2 regions of the Halobacillus sp. K22 genome follow, and region 2 is predicted to be linked to the other one. Evidence: a T-box and tRNA genes for the amino acid it is inferred to sense, from the RefSeq annotation. Region 2 holds a T-box; the other holds one or more tRNA genes.
What was found. The T-box of region 2 lies ahead of argS (arginine--tRNA ligase). A T-box ahead of a tRNA ligase gene usually reads a tRNA of that ligase, here a tRNA-Arg.
Positions count from the first base shown of each region.

Region 1: it encodes a tRNA-Arg, which carries the amino acid that the T-box ahead of argS (arginine--tRNA ligase) is inferred to sense. The anticodon was not compared.

Region 1 is NZ_JBQQCN010000032.1:26,370-37,286, reverse strand. Features, by position in the region: gene queF (preQ(1) synthase) at 1-212, shown strand, start outside; gene ACTWPM_RS18275 (aminoglycoside N(3)-acetyltransferase) at 237-1,043, shown strand; gene aldA (aldehyde dehydrogenase) at 1,074-2,525, opposite strand; gene ACTWPM_RS18265 (hypothetical protein) at 2,662-2,862, shown strand; gene ACTWPM_RS18260 (hypothetical protein) at 2,895-3,149, opposite strand; gene ACTWPM_RS18255 (YjcZ family sporulation protein) at 3,256-3,360, opposite strand; gene ACTWPM_RS18250 (M50 family metallopeptidase) at 4,207-4,863, opposite strand; gene modA (molybdate ABC transporter substrate-binding protein) at 4,970-5,731, shown strand; gene modB (molybdate ABC transporter permease subunit) at 5,752-6,429, shown strand; gene ACTWPM_RS18235 (sulfate/molybdate ABC transporter ATP-binding protein) at 6,445-7,074, shown strand; tRNA gene ACTWPM_RS18230 (tRNA-Arg) at 7,386-7,458, opposite strand; gene ACTWPM_RS18225 (deoxynucleoside kinase) at 7,696-8,337, shown strand; gene ACTWPM_RS18220 (deoxynucleoside kinase) at 8,334-9,017, shown strand; gene ACTWPM_RS18215 (MBL fold metallo-hydrolase) at 9,137-9,973, shown strand; tRNA gene ACTWPM_RS18210 (tRNA-Ser) at 10,141-10,233, opposite strand.
Region 2 is NZ_JBQQCN010000034.1:12,994-23,910, forward strand. Features, by position in the region: gene ACTWPM_RS18635 (CotY/CotZ family spore coat protein) at 662-1,186, shown strand; gene ACTWPM_RS18640 (DinB family protein) at 1,292-1,756, opposite strand; gene ACTWPM_RS18645 (STAS domain-containing protein) at 1,958-2,815, shown strand; gene ACTWPM_RS18650 (glutamate-5-semialdehyde dehydrogenase) at 2,966-4,228, opposite strand; gene proB (glutamate 5-kinase) at 4,249-5,376, opposite strand; gene proC (pyrroline-5-carboxylate reductase) at 5,414-6,256, opposite strand; gene ACTWPM_RS18665 (thioredoxin family protein) at 7,179-7,508, opposite strand; gene ACTWPM_RS18670 (DUF421 domain-containing protein) at 7,594-8,205, opposite strand; T-box leader at 8,309-8,518, shown strand; gene argS (arginine--tRNA ligase) at 8,557-10,239, shown strand; gene ACTWPM_RS18680 (MDR family MFS transporter) at 10,383-10,917, shown strand, end outside.

The DNA of each region.
Region 1 (10,917 bases), on a different contig from region 2:
TTCATGAGGACAGCATGAACACCATTATGAATGATTTGATTCAGCTTATGGACCCACGTTATATCGAAGTATGGGGCAAATTCACGCCAAGAGGAGGAATTTCCATTGATCCTTACTGTAACTATGGAAAGCCCTCTACTAAATTCGAACAGATGGCCGATCACCGCTTAATGAATCATGATCTCTATCCAGAAAAGATTGATAATCGGTAACGGTGGAAAAGGGGGGAAGTCTAGATGAGTGAAAAAGATGTCATCGCACAGACGAGTTCGCCAAATACAATCGATTCATTGACTAAAGATTTATATAAATTAGGGGTAAAACCCGGCGATACACTGCTTGTGCATGTTTCTATGAAGGCACTGGGCTGGGTTAGCGGCGGTCCGCAAGCTGTTATTCAAGCTTTAATGGATGCCCTGACAAGTGAAGGGACATTGGTTATTCAAACGCATTCGCCTACCTTGTCTGATCCCGTTGAATGGCAAAACCCGCCGGTGCCCGAACATTGGCACGAAACGATTCGCCAGACCATGCCAGCTTATGATCCTGAAAAAACACCATCCACTTATTTAGGAGTCATTCCTGAATTATTCCGGAAATTTCCCGATGTTCATCGGAGTCATCATCCTTCCTTTTCCATTTCAGCCTGGGGTAAGAATGCCAGCGAGATTACTAGTGAACATCCCTTGGATTATTCATTAAGCGATCATTCTCCACTTGGCAAAGCTTATAAATTAGATGCAAAGGTGCTTTTATTAGGCATAGGGTATGACGCCAATACCAGTTTTCATCTATCAGAATACCGGTCAGGTACTCGGAAAATGAAAGAAAATGGCGCACCTCTTCAAGTAGAGGGGGCTGCCAAATGGACCGTCTATAAGGATATTGAGTTTGATGATGAATTATTTGAAGAAATAGGCGAGCAATTTGAAAAAAAGAAAACGATTCTTACGGGGAAAATTGGTGAGGCTCACTCCAGACAGTTTTCCATGCCTGAAGCGGTGGACTTTGCAGCAGAGTGGTTAAAAAACCAAGATCATTAAAAAAGGGTGCCAAATTCGGCACCCTTTCGTTTATTTTTTATCATTTTTATACTGCATATAAACGGCCTGAGTAACAAGAAAATCTTCCATTCCATGTTTTCCGTCAGCCCCGCCAAGGCCTGACTTGCGCATACCTGCGTGATATCCTTGGACTTCTTCAAAGTTTTCACGGTTCACATACGTTTCACCGAATTTCAACTCATTTACTACTCGCATAGCTTCATTCAAATCATCGGTGTAGACGGAAGAGGATAGTCCGTATTCCGTATCGTTTCCTTTTTCAATAGCCTCATCAAGGGTTTTGTAGGTAGTGATTGGAATAACTGGTCCAAATATTTCTTCCTGCATAACGGTTGTATCATGTGTGACGTTCGTCAAAATGGTCGGTTTATAAAAATAGCCTTGCTCCAGATCGGCGCGTTCGCCGCCAGTTTCGATTTTTGCACCCTCGTCTACAGCCTGTTTTACCATACTTTCCACTTTTTCCAGACGATCCTGGCTCACAAGTGGACCTACATCAGCATCTTTATTCTCACGAGGGTTCCCGATTGTGCAGGATTCAAATTTATTTTTAAGCTGTTCAATTAATTCCTCAGCTTTACTTTCATGGACATATACACGTTCAGCGTTCGTACATGCCTGCCCATTATTGGCAAGTCTTGAAGTGAGAATGCTTTCTACAGCAATGTCAACATCTGCATTAGCCGTTACAATAGCAGGCGCTTTGCCACCTAGCTCAAGATTAACCTTGGTAATATTTTGAGCGGCTGCTTCCATGACCTTCGTACCGGCACCAACGCTTCCGGTCATCGAGATCATGTGTACATTTTTGTGAGACGCTAACGTATTACCGATTTCTGATCCTGTGCCCGTAACCAAGTTATATACACCTTTTGGTATTTCTTCCATACCATCAATGATTTTTGTAAATTCCACAGCTGTATTCGGGGTCTGCTGACTCGGCTTCAGTACAATTGTACAGCCTGTCACAAGAGCGGTAGCTACTTTTCTAGCCAAAATAAACATAGGGAAATTCCAAGGTACAATCCCGGCTACCACCCCGATAGGTTTTTTGTAAATGAATATATTTTCATTCGGACGGTCACTTGGAACGACGTCCCCTTCCATTCTTCTCGCCCATTCTGACATGTAACGGAAATAATCTATCGCTAAATCAATTTCTCCACTGGCCAGTTCATAATCTTTTCCTTGCTCTTCCTGCAAAAGATCAATGAATTTCTCGCGATTTTCTTCAATTTGATCGCCCAGTTTCCGTACAATCTTTCCTCGTTCGATATTCGGAGTAAGTTCCCAATTCTTTTGAGCTTCGGAAGCAGCGCTTACTGCGCGCTCTACATCATTTTTAGTGCCTTTTGGTACTTTAGAAATGACTTGTTCAGTGGCTGGATTGAGGACTTCTATCCATTCATCGCCTTCAGATTCTATATATTGACCATTAATATATAATTGATGTGTCTGCAAAATAGTAACCTCCTGATTTGGTATTTATCCAATGCATTCCACCTGTTTACAAATAATAAACAAGCAGATATGTTACCCAATAGAGGTTTAGAAAAAAGACTCATAAATCATGATTAATAATAAAGGAGGGATAATCGTGAAAAAACAAAATCAAATGTTTATTATTTTAGGACTTGTAGGGATTGGCAACCTGATTGCATCCATCGTTTTATTGTTCATGATTCAAGACCTTATGGTATCTATGGTTTTGTTCGCGTCTGGAGTTCTTCTCATTATAGGTGGCTATGCAGACCGTAAAGAACGAATTAAACGTTCGAGGCGTAACGGGCAAACGTAACGGTCACGAAAAAAAGCCCTGAAACCAGGACTTTACTTCCATTCCAATATGTAACCCTTCACTGTTTTCGTGCGCCCATCCTCACTATTTTGTACCGCTTCAAAATGAGGGTATTCTCTGTCCAAATGGTACTGTATGGTTTCCGATTGCAGATAAAGCTTATACTCCAGATCATTAACTTTGTGCAGGGTTATATCGGGGACAGTGGTCTGATCACCTTCATCGTCAACTAGAAGAATATCAATGTGGTCAAAACCATTAGTAATCAGACGATCTTTTAGATTCATATGCGGGATTCCTCCATGAACTTAATCTATTTTACGATACCCCCGCTCACTATCCGACAAACTTTCCATTTTATGTAGAGAGCGGGAAAGCTTCCCGCCTTTTATCTTAATACCCGTAACCACGGCCACCTACATAAGATGCACCAATGATAACCAAAAGGATGAACAATACTACTAATAGGGCGAAACCGCCGCCGTATCCTCCGCTCATTTCATTCCCTCCTCTCTTGCTTACTTTACTACCATATTCAGTTCGAGAATGGATGACCGGGCAGGAGCGGAGTTTTTTATTTTTTTAGACGCTTATGAACGATGTAGGCGATTTTTTTATTATCTTTTTGATAAAAGGCTTATTACGCAATAATGCCAAATTGCGTAAGACTCGATTCGAGATATTCCGGGCCCGTCGCTAATAAAGAGAGGGCTGGCTACGGAAACAACTCGCTTTCCTGCGGGGGAACTGGCAAGCCTCCTCAGTCGTTAACACTCCTTGTGGGGTCTCGCCTAGCTCCTTCTCCCGCGGGAGTCTCCTTGTTTCCTTCGCCACCCTATGCTTGAAAAGCGAACGGACCCTTCTATAGGCGTTGGAGGGTGCTTAATCCGCATTGCATGCTTCTATAGCGGGAATTATCCAGACGTTCATGCTTATTTACCTATCATAAAAAGGCGCTTTTCGAACAAGCTTTCGAGCTCCCTATATCGCAAGGTCCGGAGGAGGACTATGTAGACTCCTGTGGGATAAACATGATCGGTGAGTCCCCGGAAGTCGAAGACTGAGGAGGCTCAGCACAGAAGAGGAGGTTCGACTAAGAACGCCATTTCGTGTGGCAACGTCGAACGACCCTGCGTCGTGCAGGGCCGGAAAGCGTAATCGTCCCCCGGAGGACCTTTTTCATAACCAATATCTCGCAACTGAGTCTTACAGAAACGTGAGCTTATTTGTAAAATCCAAAACTGAGATTTTATAGATCTTTAATCAGATATATTTAAAATCACTAACATGGGTGTACAGAGCCTTTTTATTAAAGAAGAAGGTCCCTGTGCAAGCACTCAGGCATTACAGAGGGAAAAAGCGTCTCAATCCAAGCCATGCAAAGTATAAGGACTGGGCAAAGAAAGCCATTCCCCATAAGGGCGCAGGAATAAATTTTGTGGCCCGCGCCAAGTTGGCAGCATCACCCGCCTGCATAGGGGAGACAAAACTGATCCACATAATCTCAAAAGCGCTCGTGACTGCTTCAACAAAGACAAGGGAAGCCAAAAAGACAAGGACATATTCAATAAGACTCTGATTGCCGCTTCGCAATAACCAGATGAATCCAGCACCAAACGTAATGACCCAAAACAAACCATAGCCGTTCCGTATCCAGAAAATGAGATTAATAGAAAGAAAGGCAATCAAAATGTAAATCATCCATTTATACTGACCTTTCGCTATTAAATAAAAAAAGAAAAAAGCGAAAAATGAAGCAAACACATAGCCTGCTATACTCGTCAACACATGACTGATCCATGAAGAGTGACCTGTTAACGTCGTACCTGATGTATTAGGGAGTAAAGAAATCCGGCGCACTTCTCCTCCCGTTATTAGTGCCGTTAAGGAGTGGCCGCTTTCATGGATCATGGTGTTTAGAATAGCAAAGTATTTACCAACTACAGGCATTTGAGTTAAAAGCAAAGCCACAATAATTCCAAGAATAATTTGTGTTTTCATCGGTGATATCCTTTCTTTAGTCATATCGTTTCTTTGTACTTCACTTTTCGCGAACGATATAATATTCTGTAGTGAAAAATCATCATAAGGAGGCAGAAAAAGTTCAATGAAGCTGATACGTTTACTCGCCTGCATAGTAATAATTGTATCATTAGCCAGCTGCTCTGCCTCTTCTGAAGAAAATAAGAGCTTGACCATTTCCGCAGCTGCCAGTTTAACAGATGCCATTAAAGAACTAATTGATACATACGAGAGTTCCCATAACACGAGCATTCAATTAAATTTAGCCAGTTCTGGCAAGCTGGCCCGACAGATTGAACAAGGAGCGCCAGTAGATTTATATTTATCTGCTAATCAAAAGTGGATGGACCAGCTGGAAGCTGAAGAGCAGATTGAATCAGATTCCCGTCGGAACTTCACTTCTAACCACCTCGTAATAATAGGACCCAAAAATAAGGACGAGCTGAATTCATTGGAAGCTTTAGCTACTCTCCCCCCTGAGTCACAAATAGCAGTGGGAGAACCTGAAAGTGTTCCAGCTGGTTCATATACGAAACAAGCCCTCAAAAAGATTCAAATTTGGGAGGCACTCAAAGAGCAGCTGGTATTTGCCAGTGACGTGCGTCAAGTCTTAACCTACGTGGAATCCGGGAATGTTTCTTATGGAATCGTCTATGGGAGCGATGCTAAAATATCAGACCAGGTTCACGTGCTGACAGAAATCGATCCGGCATTACATAAACCGATCGTATATCCAGGAGCTGTCTTATCAGATAGTGAGCACAAACAAGAAGCGACTGATTTTTTGAGGTTTCTCGAAACGAAAGAAGCAAAAGACATTATGAAAAAATACGGATTTCAATCGTAACCAGGAAGTGAATGTTAACTATGAACTATTCTCCTCTATTCTTGTCTCTAAAAATAGCCGCCATCGCTACCCTCATCGTTTTTATAGCTGGGGTAATACTTGCACGGGTTATTTCCAGAAATTTATTTCCCGGGAAAAGTATAGTAGAATCCATCTTTTTACTACCACTTGTATTACCACCCACCGTGGTGGGCTTCGGACTGCTATATTTATTTGGAAAAAATGGAATACTGGGGAGATGGTTAATGGAATGGTTGGGTGTTCAAGTGGTATTCTCTTGGATAGGTGCTGTTATTGCTGCAGTCGTGGTTTCATTTCCTCTTATGTATCAAAGTGCTTCGGCTGCTTTTCAAAATTATGATTCAAACGTTGAGAATGCAGCTTTAACAATGGGAGCTTCTAAGCTCAAGGTTTTCTTTACTATTTCCTTTCCCCTGGCCTGGCCCGGACTGTTAGCAGGGACCGTTCTTACCTTTGCCCGGGCGCTTGGAGAATTCGGTGCTACTTTAATGATCGCAGGATACATCCCCGGGCAGACCGATACTATTCCGTTAGCCATTTATTTTGCGGTTGAAGCCGGACGAATGGAGCAAGCCAAAATGTGGGTCCTTATTATTGTAGCCCTTGGTTTAAGTTCCACCCTATGGCTGAATTGGTGGACCAGGCGTAACGTACTTTCGTTCAATCGTAAATCTTAGCAGGAGGCCTTATCTATGCTAAATCTTGATTTTCAAAAACGTCTCAATCACTTTCTACTTGATATAAAAGCTTCTTTTCAAAACGAAATCATCATTTTATTTGGCCCCTCAGGCTCTGGAAAAACAACTACTCTTAACTGTATCGCTGGTCTGAGTCACCCGGACGAAGGCCAGATTGAGCTGAACGGAGAGAAACTCTTTGATGGCAGATCCAAAGTTCCGGTTCAAAAACGGCGTGTTGGCTACTTGTTTCAGAATTATGCTCTGTTTCCTCATATGACTGTCCAAAAGAACATCCAATATGGTTCCAATGATGATGAATTAGTCCAGCAATTAACTGAAGTAGTTGGTATTCAACATTTGTTGACAAGCTACCCTCATCAAATCTCAGGTGGTGAAAAACAGCGAGTTGCCTTAGTCCGCGCTCTTGCTACTAAGCCCAGAGCTTTGCTGCTGGATGAGCCGTTTTCTTCTCTGGATCGACAAACGAAGGATCAGTGCCACCAGGAACTACTCCGCCTTCATACCAGATGGCAGTTCCCTATCATCCTCGTTACTCATGACGAAGAGGAAGCCAGAAAGCTAGGTGACCGGATCCTCCCCATGAACCAGGGCAAGCTTGGAGCGCCAGAACAATCCTGGTAATAAAAAGATTTTTATTATATTTAAATAATATGTTATTATCACTTTATAAGACATATACCTCTTTAATTTCCTGTAGATTAAAGGTTTTGTCTCCTCTAGGCGCTGGAATACTGTTCTAGCGTCTTTATTTTTGTATAACTTTACCATTTTTTTGTTTATACTGGTTCTGAGGCTGGCCAATTGCTACTGAAAAGAAGAAACGGCTTAATCCTCCTCCAACATTTCCGCAGCCTTGAGTTGCGGTTTTTTATATATACGCGAAAAGGCCGGCATCCACTGATGGATGCCGGCCTTTTCTAGAACTATAGCAGTGCCCCCGGCAGGATTCGAACCTGCGGCACACGGTTTAGGAAACCGATGCTCTATCCCCTGAGCTACGGGGGCAAAAAGCGTACGTGTAATATTATACAAAATAATAGCTTGGATGAAAAGTGAATTCTTTTAAATTCACACTTCCTGTTACTTCAACTCTATGGATATGATAAAATGTAGTTTGTCTGTCTGAACGCTCAGGATAGTTAAAATCATAAGCCGTTCCCCCATGTCGCTTTTCTCTATTGGATGAAAAGGTTCGATAGGGAGTTCGTGCTTTTCTTAATTGAGTTTGAAGGAGGAGAAGAGATGGGACACATACCTTTCATTGCGGTTGAAGGGCCCATTGGTGTTGGGAAAACGTCTCTGTCTAAAAAGCTCGCCTCCCAGTTTGATTTTCATTTGCTCAAGGAAATCGTTGAGGAGAATCCGTTTTTAGGCAAATTTTACGACAATATTGAAGAATGGAGCTTCCAGACCGAGATGTTCTTCTTATGCAATCGATTCAAGCAGCTGGAGGATATCGAACGGAAGTATTTGCAGTTAGAGAAGCCGGTGATAGCCGATTATCATATTTCTAAAAATATGATTTTTGCACGCCGTACTCTTAGAGAAGATCAATTCCACAAGTACTCGCAGATTTTTGACATCTTAACGCACGATATGCCGCGTCCCAATATCATTGTATATCTGCATGCTAGTCTTGACACTTTGTTAGATCGAATTCGTATGCGGAACAGGGATGTAGAAGCGAATATACAACCATCTTATTTAGAACAGTTATCCAGGGACTATGAGGATTTCATGAATCATTTTGAAGCCACTCATCCTGATATTCCTGTTATCCGTTTAAATGGGGATGACATTGATTTTGTTAAACATCAGGATGATCTAGATTATATTGTTGAACTCGTAGAACAGCATTTAAATAAAGGAGAAGTTATTAAATGAACGCACGTGAACGCTATGGAATACCACATGACAGCGTCATTACTATTGCAGGTACAGTCGGAGTAGGAAAGTCTACCATGACGAACGCATTGGCAGACGCGCTTAATTTCCGGACTTCTTTTGAAAAAGTGGAAACCAACCCTTACCTTGATAAGTTTTATCAAGATTTCGAACGCTGGAGTTTCCATTTACAAATTTACTTTTTAGCAGAACGCTTTAAAGAGCAGAAGAAAATCTTTGAATATGGCGGTGGATTTATCCAGGACCGTTCCATTTATGAGGATACAGGCATTTTTGCCCGTATGCATTATGAAAAAGGAACGATGTCTGAGATTGATTACCAAACGTATAAGAATTTATTCGATGCCATGGTCATGACCCCCTATTTCCCTCATCCGGATTTATTAATTTACTTGGAAGGCTCGTTCGATGACGTTGTTAATCGAATAAAAGAGCGAGGCCGCCCAATGGAGCAGGAGACGCCTGTCGAATACTGGGAGGAAATGTTTAAACGTTATGAGAATTGGATCGATAATTTTAATTCCTGTCCAGTCCTTCGATTAAATATAGCGGACTATGACGTGTTAAATGATGAAAACAGTATTGAACCAGTTATGGAAAAAATCGGACATTTTATCCAACAATCCCGCAAATGGCGTTCCAGCCACTTGCTCACGTAAACCGAAAGCCTGCAGAGTTTCGAATCTCTGCAGGCTTTTTTATTATTATGTGCCTTATAAACGTGTAGATTAGGTAATATATGGGAAGACACATCCATAAAGAAAGGAGAATACTTCCAATGAAAGATCGATTTATTCCTGTAACATCCGTAGCCAGTGGAATAGAGCAGCCCGTTGCTGCAGATATTCACTGCCTGCCGATTCAAGTTGTAAATGTTTGTTTTGTCGGAGACCCGAATCACCCTAAGGACTGGGTACTGATCGATGCTGGTATGCCAAAATCTGCTGATGATATTATTTCTGCGGCTGAAGAATTATATGGGGAACAGGCTGCTCCCAAAGCCATTATCCTTACGCATGGACATTTTGATCATGTAGGGTCCGTAGAGAAGCTGGTGGATCATTGGGGAGTGCCTGTATATGCGCATGAATTAGAAATGCCTTATCTTACTGGCAAGAAAGACTATCCAGAACCAGACACAAGTGTAGACGGAGGGATGGTCGCAAAAATGTCTCGCATGTTCCCTAACGAAGGTATTGATTTAGGAGAACACGTGCATCCACTTCCTGCTGAGGGCACCATTCCTTATATGCCGGAGTGGAGGTGGGTCCATACACCAGGGCATACGGAAGGTCATGTATCGCTTTTTCGTGAAAAGGATCGCTCACTAATTGTCGGTGACGCCTTTGTTACTGTGAAACAGGAGTATTTATTTAAAGTATTAACGCAAGAACAGGAACTAAGTGGTCCTCCTCGTTATTTAACCACTGATTGGAAAGCTGCTTGGGATTCCGTAGCTAAACTTGAATCCTTACACCCTAAAGTTGCTGTAACTGGACACGGTTTACCAATGGCCGGAGCACAGCTCAATGAGGATCTTGCTATATTAAATCGAGAATTTGATAAGATCGCCATTCCTGACAAAGGAAAGTTCGTAGATCAGGAAGAAAAATAATCTGTCGTTCCATTATGTAAGCTGATGTCAGTTTCTGGTGGTATTCCTTTAAAAGTTTGTTAGATGCTGTTACGTTTTAAAATTATATAACCTAAAAAAGCAGCCTTCGAAAAGGCTGCTTTTGTTCTATAAATCTCCAATATTATGCGCTATTGTTGATAATAAAATGGCGGAGGAGGAGGGATTCGAACCCCCGCGGGGCGTAAACCCCCTGGCGGTTTTCAAGACCGCTCCCTTCAGCCGAACTTGGGTACTCCTCCGTGTGACCGACAATGAATATAATACCACGGCTAAGTGAGACCGTCAATATATTTTAAAAACTTTTTTTATTTCTGTAGATAAAAGAAGATTTTTGTCGATTATTTTTATCTCATTATAAGAATCTTCACGTGTATAGTCAATTTCCTTAACTCTAAAGCTTAGTTAAACCACCATGCTAATTTTCCACTAAAGCTCCCGTTTCTGGAAGACTCAGTTTCGAGACAATTGGGCCCGTTGCTCTAGATAGAAAGGGGGTAGTGGGGAAATAACTCGCTTTCCTATGGGGAAACGCTGAGCTTCCTCGCTCGTTTCACTCCCTGCGGGATCTCACCTAGTTCCTTCTCCCATGGGAGTCTCGCTATTTCCCCACCAACCCAGCCACAGGAGAATAACGGACCCTTCCAGAAGAGAGAATCCTCGCCTTCTTAACTGGCCTTAAATGCTTCTATGACAGGCTATTCCAGATCTTTATAGCATGAAAATAGCCTCATATTCACATGCTCATTTTGTGGATCAAGAAGATATCTTAAGTGGTTTCGAGTTGCTGATTTGGCAAGGTCCTTCGGGGGACGATGTAGACTCCTGCGGGATGAACATGATCGGTGAGATCCCGCAGGGCTGTTAAGCCCGAGGAAGCTCAGCACATGCCCGCGGAAAGTGTTCAAGAGCGGAATCGCCCCGAT
Region 2 (10,917 bases):
GATTTCTATACGTAAAAAATCAAGGTGGATTATAGATGATCCTGGTTCATGGGATGGTGTTTATGCAGAGAATTTTGAGCTCTCAATGATCGCAAAGGGGCGGAAGGGAACGGCGAAGACTCCTGCGGGATGAACATGATCGGTGAGATCCCGGAAGGCGAAGCCTGAGGAAGCTCACCACATGCCCGCGGAAAGCGAGTCGTTCCCTGGAGCCCCTTTATCCATATAATATCTCGAAACTGAGTCTTAAAGTAAACGGCCCTATTATTTAACAAGCATAAAAAAGCTGAGTCTTATTTATGGCGGATAATAGGTGCAAGACTCTATTTTAACTAACTGTGACCTTTCTCAGTTTCAATTAACGCAAGTTTATGTATTACTCTCTTCAATTTCTAAGGAATAAAAAAAGACGCAAGTGTACGGCTTGCGTCTAAACGTAGGGAAAATATCATAGTGTGGTAAACCATGAATCTATAACCATTGTTTATAGATATCTCATTATATGATCCCTTTTTCCCTTTGGTCTTGGTAAATGCCCTATATAATATAGAAACTTTAAAATTTTGTTGATCTTATAGAAAATAGACAGATGTACAGGCGCAAATCTTTCTCTTACATAGAATGATAAGGAATGATCAATATGAAAAGGAGAGATATTTTAATGTCATATCATTCAAACAAAGGGAACTGCGTACGCGACATTCTTAAGAAAATTCTAGCTGCTCAAGCAGAGGTGGCTATGGCTGACGAATGTGACGTTAGCTGTGAACGGTCCATTCGTGATCTAGTAGGTCCTGCTACAGGCGGGAACGGGGATACCACAATTCCTTTCATTCTTTACTGTGAAGATTGCAAACCTTTCTTTGCCAGCGGTGTTAAAAAGATTAACGACACGTTCTACTGCGTAGAGACTCCTATCTTCAAAGCTATTAAATTCACAGACGAAAAGAAAAACTGTATCAAACTTGAGCTGCTTAAACCTCACAACAATAGCATGAGCTTAAACAGCCATTGCAGCAAAAGAGATGTATGTGACTTGGTAAACGGGGTTACGGAATTCAAATCTACAGGAATCTGTATGACGTTTGACCTTAACTGCATCTGCGGAATCACTTGTCTTGATACAACTACCCCAGTCCCTGTAACAGAAGCTGACTTTGCTCCTATGCATGTACGCGAAGATTAATAGGAATAAGCCAGGGAAGGATCCCTGGTTTATTTTCAAATAATAAGTGGACAACCTGTTCTTAAACCAGCTTTAGCAGAAAATATATCCGGTCCGCAAAGTCTCTTAACCTCTAACCACCGGTGAAAGACTCCAAGTGCCGAATCGTTTGCGTATATGAACGACCTGACCGATATGATAGGCATTGTGGATAAAAAGGTGAGACAGGGTAGCCCCCCATTTCTCTAGCTTTTCGTCACTGCATCGCTTAATTTCTTTACGAAATTCGGATAAAACGACGCTGTTGCTGGCAGCTACCTGTCTCCATGACAGAGTGCCATGATCCTGAAACGTATCGTAGTATCTGGGAAGTTCATCTATTTCCTCTCCCCTGAAGCGGCATAAATAACGGTAGTTGTAAAAGTAGAGATGATTGAGGAGTTCTGCAATAGAGTGGGTTTGTTCGTCATCCGGGCTTTCGTGAACTTGGTAATCTTCTAAATCCTGAATAGACATTTCATAGCAGACAAACCAGTTGTTTTCGTCATAAATGGCGGCTAGTTGCTCTAATAATACTTCTCTCATTGTCATGCTTTTCGCCTCCACATCTTAAATTAATATTATATTCGACATATCTTTTACAAACCCTCTTTCTTTTATAAGAATTATAACTAAATTTACCGATAATTCTCCATTCACTTTTGAAATGTATTATAATGGCTCCATAAGGTTTCCTTGTTTTTCCACACAAGAGAAAAGATGACAGCTTAGCGGTATGAGAGGAGTAATAGGATGCAAAGAAATAGAGAACTGCACGATTTTTTGTTGCATAAAGCCGAAGATTTAACTGAACAATGGTACGAGTCCCTGGATAAAAGCGACCCTAGAGGGGTTTACGCCTCTAAAGATCCTAAGGTGATTGAAACTCTAAAAGGGCAAAATTTTGAATTCCATCAGCATTTATGCAAGGTTTTTATTCAGCCAATGGATCAGTTCCTTGAAGAATTTGACGATTGGGTTATAAAAATAGCCAGTGACCCGGAACATTTGAGTACACCTACCTATCTTATTATGAGAGAATTCTTACGGGTTCGTGATCAATATTTGTATTTTATCAAGGAGTTTATTGCCGTTTCCGAGCAGTCTTTTACCCAGGAACAGATCGATAGATGGAAAGAAGTCGTTATTAAAGCTTTTGATATCGTAACTATGCGTGTAGTAGAAGAAAAATCCAATCAACTTGATACTCGTATAGACAAACAGCAAAAAACGATAAATGAACTTAGCTCCCCCCTCATTGACCTTTCGAATGGACGGGCCTTGCTTCCCCTGGTTGGAGACATTGATTCTTCTCGGGCCAGTGCCATTATGGATAATACTTTAAAAGGATGCACGGATAAAGGAATTGATCAGCTATTTATTGATCTATCAGGCGTCTACTTAGTTGATACTATGGTAGCTCATCAAATCTTTCAACTGATCAGCGGGCTGCAGCTGATCGGAGTTTCTACCACCCTTTCAGGTATTCGTCCTGAAATCGCTCACACCGCTGTTCAGCTAGGCATTGACTTCGGTCAAATATCGATAACCCCCACTCTTGCTCAAGCTATTGACCGTGATCCCATCTATTCTTCTAAACCCTCTTCTTAATAGAGGGTTTTTATATTATTTAGTATAAATCCTGAGTTGACTAGCTTATCTCCATGAAAAACATGTCCTTATAATCAGTTCTTCTCCACCCCATTTCAATCAAAAAAGGAACCCCTGCCAGGGGTTCCTTTCTCACCTTACATTTCGTTTTCATCTAATTTGACCCGAGCCTTTCATGAGGAACTTCACAGTTGTAAGGGCTGGAAGTCCCATTGGACCGCGGGCATGTAATTTTTGTGTGGAAATTCCGATCTCTGCTCCGAATCCGAGAGCACCTCCATCGGTAAAGCGAGTGGAAGCATTGTGGTAGATCGCTGCTGCGTCTACAATAGCCAAGAATTTATCAGCGGCTTCCTGATTTTCTGTGACAATCGCTTCGGAGTGTTTCGTACCGTAAGTCTCAATGTGTGAGATAGCATCTATTACATCATCGACCGCTTTTACAGCGATATCTGTGCTTAGATATTCGTTCTTCCAGTCATCTTCGCCAGCTGGCACCGCGTCTGGAATAAGATCAACGATATACTCATCACCATGGACATTAATATTTTCCTTTTTCAAGGCAGCAATTAAATCATCGCTATATTGCGCAAGCCATTCTTTGTGCACAATCAGTGTTTCAGCTGCATTACAGACTGCTGGACGATCTGTTTTTGCATTCACAAGAATGCTGATCGCTTTTTCCACATCGGCATCTTTATCAATATAAATGTGGCAGTTTCCTACCCCTGTTTCAAGCACTGGCACCGTTGCATTTTCCACAACTGCCTGAATCAACTTGCCTCCTCCGCGCGGAATGAGCACATCAACATGTTCTTTCATGGTGAATAGCTGGTTCGTGGCAGCACGGTCTGTGGACGCTATAAACTGCACGGCTTCTTGAGGTATTTTTGTTTCCGCAAGTGCTTTGTGGATGACTTCTACGATGGCCTGGTTCGAATTAATAGCTGAAGATCCGCCTTTTAACACGATCGCATTACCGGACTTAAGAGCAAGACCAGTTGCATCTACGGTCACGTTTGGACGAGCTTCATAGATCATGCCAATTACACCAAGAGGCACGGTAACCTTTTCAACTTGCAGTCCGTTTTCAAGCGTCCAGTCTGAGAGCTTCTTACCAGTTGGATCTTCAAGTTCAGCTACATCGCGTAAGCCTTGTGCAAAGTCACGAATTCGCTCTTGTGATAAAGAAAGTCGATCCATAAATGCTTCCGTAAAACCTTGTTCTCTTCCGTTTCGTAAATCTTTCTCATTTGCTGCAAGAATCGTTTCGAAATCACGTTCCAGAACATCTGCGATATGGTGAAGAGCATCATTTTTTTCCTTATCTGAAAGAATCATTAAACTCTTGGATGCTTTCTTCGCTTCAATCGCTTGTGCTTCAACGTTCACATTATCTTTTGTTAGTGTCATCAAAGACCTCCTTGATTATTTTAAACGCCTGCAGGCAGGGCTACGTCTAAATGGCAGACAAAATCTTTACGTTCAATCGCTGCTTTTTCATAAGATTCAAGTTCAGGTTCTGTTAGAGTAATCATTTCTTTCATTTGCTCTGAAGAGTAATTAACTACTCCAAGACCGATTTCTTCGCCTTCTAAATCATGAATACGCACAACAGCACCTTTTTTGAAACGTCCATTTACGTGGTGCAAATTCATAGGAAGCAAGCTTCTCTTCATTTCTACAATGGATTCTTTAGCGCGATGGTCAATAACGACTTCGCCTTCAGGACCGGAGTTAAAAGCAATCCACTGTTTCTTTTGGTCAAGATTTTCCGTTTCCGGTGCGGTTTCGAAATAGGTCCCTCTTGCATTGTGGTAGACAGCATCATAAACAACGTTGTCAGTACCTGCTTTTCCTAAGAAGGATGATATTCCGGATGCCATAGAAATCTTAAAGGCATCTATCTTCGATTTCATGCCACCTGTACCGACGGCGCTTCCGGGGTCGCCAGCTGCTGCTTCAATCTCTGGGGTAATTTCGTGGACTTTATTGAGAAGTTCAGCATCCTCATTTTTTCTTGGATCTGCATCATATAAACCATCGATATCCGATAAGATTACTAATTGATCTGCATCGACAAGTCCAGCTACTTTAGCGGACAAAGTATCGTTATCACCGAATTTCAGTCGGTCGATGGTGATTGTGTCATTTTCGTTTACGATAGGGATAATTCCGCGTTCAAGCAATACGTTAATGGTATTACGAGCGTTGTTGTAACGATCTTCATCAGAAAAATCACTGCGTGTAATTAATATTTGGGATCCAATATACCCATTAGAAAGGAAAAGATCGGAATAGGATTCCATCAATAATCCCTGACCAATGGATGCTGCGGCTTGTTTTTCAGGTAATGTGCTTGGGCGTTCCAGACAGCCGAGTTTGCGGTAGCCTGCCGCGACAGCACCAGAGGAGACAAGAAGTACTTCGTGGCCATCGTCCTTCAAACGGACAACTTCATCTACTAGTTTTTCAAGTTTGCGACGGCTGATTTCACCGTGCAGACTGGTTAATGAACTGCTTCCTATTTTAATAACTACCCTTTTTTTATCTTTAGTCAACATATCACTCCTATTTAACGTATTGCGTCGAGTTGTTTTATTTACTGCCTACTAACAGGCCTTCTATTTCTTTACTGAGTTCTTTTGAGCGTCCGGCTGCACCTTTAATTGCTGCTGAGATCGCTTCTCCGCCGCCGCTTTGTTCTAGTGCGTCAAGACCAGCCGCTGTCGTTCCGTTTGGAGAGGTAACGTTTTTACGAAGCTCCGCTGGGGTTTCTTCACGTTCAAGCATCATTTTTGCTGCACCGAGTAAGGTCTGGGCTCCTATTTCCCTTAGAGTTTTAGGGTCCATGCCTTCAGCGCGGCCAGTTTCTTCGATGTGCTCCATTAAATAGTAGAAATAAGCAGGACCGCTTCCGGCAATCCCGGTAAAGACATCCATTTTATCCTCTGGAATAATGAAGACTTCGCCGATAGACTGCAATAGAGCTTTAGCTACCAGCACATTTTCCATATCTGTATATTGTCCTGGGCACATCGCTGTTGCCGATTCACGAAGCATACTGGATGTGTTTGGCATTACTCGAATTACTTCCTGACCATCATTGAGACGGTCTTCCATATAAGAAGTAGAAATTCCAGCGAGCACGGATACAAGTACTTGATTAGGTTCTAATTTATAACGTAAATCTTCAAGTACAGCATCAATATCTTTTGGTTTCATAGCCAAAATGAACTGATCCACTTCTGTGAAATCTAAATCGTCTTTTAATATTGTACGTACACCGTATTTATTATTAATCTCATTTAATCGATCTTGATTACTTCGATTGGTTACAATGATCTGATCTGCTGAAATGTTCCCGGATTCAACCATACCTGAAATCATAGCTTCAGCCATAGAGCCTGCACCTAGAAAAGCAATCGTTTGTTTGATCATTTGAGTTAATCTCTCCCGTTCGTATTTTTTGTTCGCTTTCTTTATGACGTTTTTCATCATAACACTGGCAAAAATTGAATCAAGGGGTATTTACCAAATGATGTCTATAAGAGCCAATTAGTTAGTGTAAACGGTTTCAGCGCGAGATATTTTCGTCTCATCGCTTCTCATCGCAAATAATGGCTTCTCACAGCTGTATTTGCGATCTGATTTTTTAAGAATTCCCATATAAAACCCAATAATATGAATTCATGAAATATTCTAAAAACTTATCATGGCAAGGGTTATAGCTTTTCCAATAACTCGGTTAAATCTCCTTATTGCTTGTTCCAGATAAGCTCCCATTACTTGAAGACTCAGTTTCGAGATAAATGAGGACCGTTACTATATTAGGAAGAGGGCTGGTGGGGAAATAACTCGCTTTCCTATGGGGGAACGGTGAGCTTCCTCGCTCATTTCACTCCCTGCGGGATCTCACCTAGTTCCTTCTCCCATGTGAGTCTCGCCATTTCCCCACCACCCAGCCACAGGAGAATAACGGACCCTGCCAGAAGAGAGTGTGCTTTTTTTCTTAACTGGTCTTAAATGCTTCTATGACAGGCTATTCCTCATCTTTATAGCATGAAAAAGCCTCACGCTCCCATGCTCATTTTGTGCATCAAGAAGATATCTTAAGTGGTTTCGAGTTTCTGATCTGGCAAGGGCCGGAGGGGGACCTTCCTCATAACCCATAGCTCGAAACTGAGTCTTACTAACCGGCCCTTTAGTGGAATAACTCGCGCATGAAAATCCACAACAACTTTTAATAAAGCTTTTCAAAGGGGCATACCTCCCTATCTTCCTAAGTCCAAGACAACGATACTTTGAACCACATAAAAAAACTCACGAGCTTTTTTAGCGATCGTGAGTTCTTGTTTCCTATTTAATTTTCATTAATAAAATGATTATACTTCACAAGCTGCTGATTCAGTTCTCCAAGTGGTACAAAGCGTGCCTTTCTGAACAATTCCTTTCCTTCAGAGAAAACAAGGACCGCTGGCACAGAAAAGACAGAAAACTGTCCCGCTGCTTCGGGTACTTCGCTTGCATCTACGTGAATAGAGGATATGCCAGGGTATTCCTCCAGCAGCTCCTCCACCTGGGGTTTTAACGAGTGGCAGACAGAACAATTCGGCTGCGATATATAAACAAGAGACAATCGCTCACGGTCAATAAACGATTGAATTGATTCTAATGAATGTAATGAATTCAAATAACTCACCTCTAATTAAACTTGTGTCTATTATATCAAGATTCAACCAGAGTTTCTTATATTCTGCCTATGTGATATCACCGACTCACTGCAGGCGGTCTGGAATATCTGCCTGATTCTTTTTCGTTTCCACTTCTTGAAAAATGTTCGCTGATTGTGTTGTCTGAGGAGCTTGATAAGCCTTGTTTGAACCTAACATGTTTTTTAAAGCGATTAATTCCTTCCTCACATTTTCTACATCCTGTTTGGTAGCTGGTTTATAATCTTCCTTCAGTTCTAAACCGAGTTGACCATTAGGCTCAAGAGTCGCGGATTTTACGTCTTGAATCGAGGTAACGCTTTGCTGTCTCAATTTCATTTCTAACTGATCAACGGTCAGCCGCATTTTCTTTAAGTTCTGCTCATTTAATTGACCATTCACGATAACTGGCTTAGATTTTCCTGTTAGAAATTTTTCCATAAAGTCGAATTTCACTTGCATAACTTCCATAGCAATTAATGTTAGTACAAGCACTCCACCTACACCGAAGGTAACCCACACATTTTTCCCGGCCACCGGCTGAATCAACAGAGAGCCGATTGCAATCATAATGACGGTCTGGGACAGCGTCATTTGAGATATCGATTTGCGTCCTGCAATTCTAAGGATGATCGTGCCTACGATGATAATCAATATGGCTTTCCATATCCAGTCCATAACACACACCTCATTTCCCTGATATTTTTCCCATGCCATCCATTGTTATTCCATAATTATCTTGCAAATCAATCCTCCATCCGCTATACTTTTCTAAAATTATTTAAATTCCAGGAAAAAAGAGAGTAGCTTATGTGAGAGGTCAAGCGATTCAGGGATGGTGCGAGCCTGAACCTAGCTCCGTAAGTGAACCGGACTTTTGAGAAGCCTGCCTGAATGAAGTAGGGATGGGCCGGGGCCGCCCCCCGTTAACAACATCGAGTGGCTGTATAGCTATAAGAGTGGTACCGCGAGTTTATACCTCGTCTCTTTCAGGAGACGAGGTTTTTTTAATTGAAGGAGGAATTATCAATGGAAAAACACATTTTTGCTTTACAAGTATCCCACCTTCTCGGTGAACAGTTTTCGAGAGCGTGGGTGTACGACAAAATTGAAATACCCAAAAAGCCCCATCTAGGCGATTTAGCTTTTCCCTGTTTTTCACTGGCACCTTTCCTTAGAAAAAAACCCGAGGAGATCGCTTCTCAGCTGGCAACGCAGCTCAAACATGACTTATTCGCAAAAGTTCAAACAGCAGGCGGGTATATTAACATTTTTCTAGACCAGGCTTTTGTGACAGAGCAAACCATTAAGCAAGTACTTACCGATCTATCCTCTTATGGAAGCCACTCCTTCGGCACAGGGAAGACAATCGTACTGGATATGTCTGCACCAAATATCGCCAAACCTTTTTCTATGGGACACCTTCGTTCCACGGTTATTGGAAATGCTCTCTCGAATCTCGCTGAAAAATGCGGCTATACAACCGTTAAAATTAATTACATAGGTGACTATGGGACACAGTTTGGGAAGCTTCTTGCTGCGTATCAGCATTGGGGAAGTGAAGAAAAGGTAAGAGAGGATCCTTTAAAGGAACTCACGAAAATTTATGTTCAGTTTCATCACGCTTCAAAGGACGATCCATCCTTAATTGATGAAGGACGTGAATGGTTTAAAAAATTGGAGAATCAGGACGAGGAAGCGCTAAAGCTCTGGAAATGGTTTAAGAATGTATCCCTGAAAGAATTTGATAAAATTTATCAACTGCTTGGTATTGAGTTCGATCTCACTCGAGGAGAAGCTTACTACAATGACAAAATGGACAATTCAGTGGCGTTGCTAAAAGAAAACCAATTGCTTGAAGAATCCGAGGGCGCCCAAGTGGTCCGTCTTGATGAAGAGGAGCTTCCGCCCTGCATGATCCAGAAAAGTAATGGAACTTCCATTTATGCTACTCGAGACTTAACAGCTGCCATTGACCGCTATCAAACCTATGATTTTGATCAGGCTCTTTATGTCGTGGGACACGAACAATCGTTACATTTTGAACAAGTGAAGCATGTATTACACAAACTTAGCTTTGACTGGGCAGATCAGCTGAAGCATATTTCATTCGGTATGATGCTTACGGGTGGAAAGAAAATGTCTACACGTCAGGGAAAAACGATTTTGCTTGAAGAAGTATTGAATGAAGCTATTCAACAAGCTGCCTCTAATATTGAGAAGAAAAATCCAGAATTACAAAACAAGCAGGAAATTGCGAAACAAGTAGGTGTCGGAGCTGTTATTTTCCACGACCTAAAGCATGACCGCCGCAATGATGTGGAGTTCTCACTTGAAGATATGCTGACTTTTGAAGGAAACACTGCTCCTTACCTGCAGTATGCTCATGTGAGAGGACGCTCTCTCCTTGAAAAAGGAGAATTTCATATAGAAAAAGCAGACGTTTCTCTCATGGAAGAAGCTGCCTGGCCGCTTGTAAAATGGATCCGCCATTACCCAGAAATTGTTCTCAAAGCCAATACGAATTATGACCCATCCCTAATCGCCAAATACCTGCTTGAGCTAACTAAGGCTTTTAACAAGTATTATGCGGACACCAAAATTTTACAAAAAGACCAGCAGAATGCCCGCTTAACCCTTATTTACGTCTTTACCGTTGTTCTAAAAGACGGGCTAAATCTGCTTGGTATTGAGGCTCCTGAACATATGTAGGCGTAAAGTACTTTTACTATCGCTCCCTCATTTCTTCCTTTATAATAATAGGTTGTGACTGTTAATAAAGGAGGCTTACTGTGGACGATAAAACTAAGTATGAGTTTTTAGCTGATGACCCTGAGTTTAATGTAAAACCCGTTATGATTTCACTGATTATTGGAGCGTTCTTTGCTATTTTAAATGAAACGCTTTTGAATATTGCTTTGACGACATTAATGGAACAATTTAATATTACCGCCCCTGTGGTGCAGTGGATGGTTACCGGCTTTATGCTAGTAATGGGAATACTAATCCCCGTCTCCGCCCTGCTGCTTCAAACGTTTACTACGAGACAAATGTTTCTTGGCACAATGACTATCTTTACGATCGGGACTTTGATCTGTGCCGCTGCTCCTTCGTTTGGTGTTCTGCTTGCTGGCAGACTGCTGCAGGCGGTTGGAACAGGATTATTAATTCCGATTATATTTAATACTTTCCTGCTGCTATTTCCACCTGAACGTCGAGGGGCGATTATGGGTATGATTGGACTTGTCATAATGTTTGCGCCTGCGATTGGTCCAACATTATCAGGAATTATCGTAGAGTATTTAGGATGGAGATATTTGTTCATTACCGTTATTCCATTTGCTCTATTCTCGATTGCATTCGCCTATAAGTTCTTAAAAAATGTAGGAG